2 regions of the Salinivibrio sp. IB282 genome follow, and region 1 is predicted to be linked to the other one. Evidence: predicted binding sites of a transcription regulator. Region 1 holds the regulator's gene; the other holds the start of a gene.
What was found. The regulator CRP, encoded in region 1, controls carbon source genes, mostly activating them, when cyclic AMP is high. The targets are predictions, from matches to a motif close to TGTGANNNNNNTCACA.
Positions count from the first base shown of each region.

Region 2: cdd (cytidine deaminase) is a predicted target of CRP. The motif match lies at 1,916-1,931, and genes of this name have one in related genera.

Region 1 is NZ_MUET01000043.1:11,048-14,178, reverse strand. It holds gene BZG14_RS09970 (hypothetical protein) at 36-902, opposite strand; gene crp (cAMP-activated global transcriptional regulator CRP) at 1,033-1,665, opposite strand; gene BZG14_RS09960 (phosphoribulokinase) at 1,915-2,784, opposite strand; gene BZG14_RS09955 (YheU family protein) at 2,841-3,059, opposite strand.
Region 2 is NZ_MUET01000004.1:86,018-89,148, reverse strand. It holds gene sbcB (exodeoxyribonuclease I) at 1-831, shown strand, start outside; gene BZG14_RS01960 (hypothetical protein) at 1,100-1,603, shown strand; gene cdd (cytidine deaminase) at 1,990-2,880, shown strand; gene BZG14_RS01950 (DMT family transporter) at 2,979-3,131, shown strand, end outside.

The DNA.
Region 1 (3,131 bases):
AAAGGGAGCGTATGCTATGCTCCCTTTTTTATCGTCTATTCAGCCTCGATATCGAGCCAATACGTGTCTGGAATCGCTTGTGTTTCGTTGCTTAAATGCGGGTTATCGACCCGGATCACGGTGCGTTCATCAATGTTGGCTTTTTCAAACGTTTCTTTGACCAGCGGAGCGTTGTTGAAAAACTCAATAAATGATCCGTCTTGGTATGCCGCTTCAAAAGCACCATTCAACATGTCGGCGACGTCAGCATGTTGCGGAGACACAAACAGGAACATCGGGAAGCGATAGATCAGCATCAGGTGCGGGTCAACTAACAGATTACCGTATTGTGGCCGCTCGGCTAATTCACTAAAAGGCTCAATCAAGGCACGCGGGAAGAGATCAGCACGACCTGTATCAACCACTTTGAAAATATTTTCAAAGCTCGATATTTCGCGTACGCGAAATCCCGCTGAGTTGAGCACCTTGACGTCGGCCCAGCCCTGTCCCTGAATCATGGTAAGAGACTGCAAATCACCCGCGCTACTTATCTGAGCGAGTTGGGGCTCTGTGGTTTGGTTGGTAATAAACAGGCGATGGCCGAGTAGACCACGAAACACGGGATAGCGAATGGGGATCAGTTCAGATTCCAGCGTGCGGTCGGCACCCAGCCAGTCGATAGTGAGCTTGCCTTGCTTGAGCATTTCCACCTTACGAGACTGAGAGCCAATTTGGCCGTCAAAAGCTTGCAAGGTGACAGGCTCTCCTGATTTTTCGGCAAGAAACTCAATCAGCTCAATGGCATAGAGATCAAGCGCCGACCCAGCGCGTGGCTCGGGGTGCACAATTGTGGTATTGGACACGGCATGGGCTGAAAGCACAGAGAGCGCCAAGGCGGTGAGAGAAACCATGAGTTTTTTCATAAACGATACCTTGTTAGTTTTATGTTAACCATATCGTTTTGAGTGTAGAAGTTATCCAGACGCTTGCCAGAAAGCGGAGATAAAAAAACCGACGCCAGGGCGTCGGTTGGTGATACAGAGAGCGGCGCAATTAGCGTGTGCCGTATACCACGATGGTTTTACCGTGTGCGGAAATGAGGTTTTGCTCTTCCAGCATTTTGAGGATACGTCCCACGGTTTCACGCGAACAGCCGACGATTTGGCCAATTTCCTGACGAGTGATCTTAATTTGCATACCGTCAGGGTGTGTCATGGCATCCGGCTGTTTAGCCAAGTTCAACAAGGTTTGCGCGATGCGGCCTGTGACGTCCAGGAAGGCGAGATCCCCGACCTTTTGGCTCGTTACCTGCAAACGACGCGCCATTTGTGAAGACAGGCGCATTAAGATGTCAGGATTCACTTGAATGAGCTGGCGGAACTTCTTAAATGAAATCTCTGCCACTTCACACGGTGATTTAGCGCGCACCCAAGCAGTGCGCTCTTGGTCTTCTTCGAAAAGTCCGAGCTCACCAATGAAGTCACCTTGGTTAAGGTAAGACAGGATCATTTCCTTGCCTTCTTCATCTTTGATCAGTACGGCCACAGACCCTTTCACGATGTAATACAAGGTCTCCGCCTTCTCACCTGCATGGATAAGCGTGCTTTTAGACGGATACTTATGAATATGACAATGTGAAAGGAACCACTCGAGTGTAGGGTCTGTTTGAGGTTTTCCTGGAACCATATAACTTATTTCCTCTGCATGTGTTGCCCGGCAACAACGTCCTATCTTTGTCTGAGGGGTAACCCATCAGATCATTGCACAGAATACGAAGTCTGAACGCGGGCTACAAGCTCACTGTATGTTAACAAGAGTGTATCTTTTTTTGTTGGTGATTTCTTGATTTTGATCTAGGCCAACCGCCTAAAAATCTGGCAAAAACGTGGCTAAGATCACGGCTTGAGAAGTAATACATCATGGATGCGCTACGCCTTAGCCAATCTTGCCTTTTTCTATCAATTGTTGGATCAATGGACGGATGATCAATTCCATCGCAAAGCCCATTTTTCCTCCCGGTACCACTAAGGTGTTATGCCGTGACATAAACGACCCGGTGATCATTTGCAACAGATAAGGGAAGTCGACGTTTTTCATTCCACGAAAGCGGATCACCACAAAACTTTCATCCAAAGACGGGATACCTTTGGCATTTAATGGGTTTGAGGTATCTACCGTCGGCACGCGTTGAAAGTTGATATGGGTGCGAGAAAACTGCGGGGTGATGTAGTGCAGGTAATCATCCATTGAGCGCACAATCGAGTCGGTCACCGCCTCACGAGAGTGGCCTCTATCGCGCGTATCGCGGACAAATTTTTGAATCCACTCTAGGTTGACGATCGGCACCATTCCAATCAAGAGATCGACATGCTGTGCAACATTGACATCACCATCGACCACTCCGCCGTGCAGTCCCTCGTAAAACAATACATTGGTATTGTCGGCTAAGTCTTGCCATGGCGTGAAGGTGCCAGGCATTTGGTTATAGGGCACCGCTTCATCAAAGGTATGTAAATAGCGGCGATATTTCCCGGTGCCTTGCTCACCATACTCACGGAAAAACTGCTCTAGCCGCGGGAAATCGTTGGCCGTGGGGCCAAAGTAGCTGATATGTTTGCCTTGTTCACGTGCTTTACGGATCTCGACGTCCATTTCAGGACGGGTAAAGCGATGAAAGCTATCCCCTTCTAGCCAGGCCGCTTTGATGTTCATCATCTGGAACATCTTTCGGAAGGCTTCCGAGGTGGTGGTGGTACCGGCTCCTGATGAGCCGGTGACCGCAATAATAGGATGTTTAGCCGACATGACGCGCCCTGTCATTCAGTCTGAATTTGTATCGCGATACGGCGTGTACTGCGATGCTAAGAGCCGAGTGCTGTTTTACGACGAATATCCACTGTCTCGTGCAACTCGGAATATACAATCACGGCGTCCCCGGATTGCAATTGTTGGCGAACATCATCCACTTTTTGTGCAAAGCTGACTTCTTGCTCACCATAATCGGTTCCTTCCCGTAACACAAAGTGCTCGATTAACGCTGTCAGCGTCTCGTCAGGAATCGACTGCCATGGAACCATCATACTACATCACCTTTTAGTGATCTCAGGATGGCATCCTCGGATGCCTGATGTGAATGTTGTGAATTAGCTCGC
Region 2 (3,131 bases), on a different contig from region 1:
GCACAGCCACGGCTATTTGATTATTTGTTAAAACATCGGAATAAAAACAAAATCAAGCATCTGATTGATGTGGTCAATATGACACCACTGGTTCATGTTTCCGGTATGTTCGGCACAGAGCGCGGCAATACCAGCTGGATCGTGCCCGTCGCCTGGCATCCTGATAACCCCAACGCTGTGATTACTGTCGATCTGGCCCGTGATCCAGCCCCTTTGTTTGAATTGGATGCCGATGCGCTTCGCGAACGTTTGTATACGCCCCATCACGCACTCGCTGACAATGAGTTACCCGCACCACTCAAGCTGGTGCATATCAATAAATGTCCCGTTCTCGCCGATGCGAAAACCTTACGCCCCGACGATGCCACCCGGCTCGGTGTGGATCGCGAAGCCTGCTTACACCACCTAAAAACATTGAAAGCCGCACCAGAATTGCGTGAAAAACTGGTTAATGTGTTTGCCGATGCCAAGCCTTTCGACGATCAGGACGTGGATACGGCCCTGTATGCGGGCTTTTTCTCGAAAAGCGATCGCAGTGCAATGGATATCATCCGTGCACGCGATCCAGAGAACCTTGCCGCCCTGGATCTCAGCGTTGACGACTGGCGTATCAAGCCACTGTTATTCCGGTATCGCGCGCGCAATTACCCGTGGACGCTGACCGAAGCCGAGCAGAAAAAGTGGTTTATGCATCGACGTGATTACTTTGAAACACACCTTCCTGCCTATATGGATAATCTGCAGCACCTCGCTGAACAGCACCAAGCGGAGGAGGAAAAGGTGCGCATTTTAAAAGCGGTTTACCACTATGTGGAATCACTGGTTGGCTAACACGGGGACGGTTACGATAGACGCATCGCCGATACACCGACTGGTCAATACGGCGACCCACCCTCACTCGACGTTCGTCTACCCATCAGGTGGCGAGCGCAGACACCTTGGGTCGCCTTCTTTTAATAACTTTATGTTTTTTAAGTGATTAACTAACAATGCTGACACGCTGCCTGCTTTGCCCTACCAAAAAAAAGATAGCTTGACCAGTTGCAGTTCTGTGATTTGAGTCCACACTTTTAAAAAGGATGTTGTTTGGAGTGTGGCAATGATGACAACAAAAGTAGATACGCGCTGTTACCGCTTTCCTGAGGTTGATTTCGAGCCAGAAAGCCGTACGTTATATTGGATCGATGACACGATGACGGTCCTCTCTTACGAAGAATCTCGTTTGCTCGAGATGCTCTGCTACTATGCCGGAGAGGTACTCTCTAGCCGCACATTGTTCAAACAAGTGGCCTTACCTGATAGCTCATTTGCTCAGCACCAAAGTGTGGTGACATCATTAATGGCCAAATCCTACCGCAACGGCAAAAAATGCCTTCCGTTTGAGGTGGTCGGTGAGTTTGGTTTTCGTGTGTCACTGCCACAGCAAACACTGTCTAAGCGTCCAGGACGCGCTGCAAACACTGCATCGCAGACGCCCCCAGCGTCTTTAACGCATTCAGCCACCATTGAGGCGTCATCGTTTAGTATTGCTAAACCACTCACGATCCTAGTCACGGCGGCGGCAGTCATTATTGGCATGACAGCGTTACTGACCCAAGCTTAGCGTTGATACCCGCGCTATGCCGCGGGCATGTTGTGTCAGAGCGTCATGGTTGCTTTGGCCATTAGTCTTGATACCCCGGGAGAGAGATGATGCCACGCCACTACTTACCGCTTACGCGAGGAGGGGGATCTCGCGCGCGAGTATCGTAAGGTGCATCGCCCCTATGTCGATTGGCAGCCATAAATGCATTAACCGCCTTTCGGCTCGCAAACGTTTCTGCCTACTCACGCCGTCATAATGGCCACTTTCATCGTCATAGAAACATTGATGTCACTCTAACTTTCAGCAACAAATATCTCTTTGCAAACCATACGTGACATTAATCACACAACTATCAGAAAGGCTTCTCTACACTATTCGCCCGTTAATAATAAAGAAGAGATGCTATGCGAACCGCACTTACTGACGCACTGACACAATTACCCGACGCCCTACAAAGCGTCGTCTCTGATTGGATAAATGACGCAAACTTTGGTGCTAGCTTCACACCAGAGCAGGTGGCGCAGATGGAATCCGCCAGTGGCCTTAGCGGCGCCGCACTGCGTCTTGCTTTATTGCCTTTGGCGGCGGCCTACGCTGTTACCCCCATTTCGCAGTTTAATGTGGGTGCGATTGTCCGTGATGAAAGCGGCACCCTGTATTTAGGCGCAAACATTGAATTCACCGGGGTGCAGCTAGGGCAAACAGTGCATGCCGAGCAATGCGCTATCAGCCATGCTTGGACAAAAGGGGCAAAACGCCTCACCGATATTACGATCAATTACAGCCCATGCGGCCACTGTCGACAGTTCATGAATGAACTCAATGGCGCTGAGTCCTTAAGCATCCAGCTGCCACAATCCGACCCGAAAGATCTGCACACTTATCTACCTGAGCCGTTTGGTCCTGCCGATTTGGGCATTGAATCTCGCTTATTGACCGACGAGTCCAATCAATTATCAACGGATGATATTGATATTCCTTTGCTAAAAGCGGCCGCTGACGCCGCTAACCGCAGTCACGCGCCCTACTCAGGTAACTATAGCGGGGCAGCGGTTGAAACCAGTGATGGCGAGTTTTTCTCTGGCATGTATGCCGAAAACGCGGCGTTTAACCCAAGCCTTCCGCCTCTTCAGGTCGCATTAATCGCGGTTAATATGGCGGGCTATCATTGGACAGACATTCGCTCTGTTGCGCTGGCCGAGATGGCAAGTAGTACAGTCAGTCACCTTGCCGATACCCAGGCAACACTGGATGCCATTGACCCGGATATTCCCTTAGTCTATTCAACCCGCTAAGCGCCCTCCTTATTTGTCCGGTCCTCAGGGGATTTCAGGTCGCCCTGAGGCCGGATTTGYGCTACTATCCGTGCGTCTTTTTTCGGATAGTCACGGCAATGAAACAGATTCATAATCCACTCCAAGGTGCGGCCTGGATGCTGACCGCAGGCCTGTGTTTTGCCCTCGTTAACAGCCTGTCTCAGTACGTTAGTTTTAAAATGGGCTTACCCTCTACCACGGTTGCCTTCATTCAATACGCCATCGCCTTG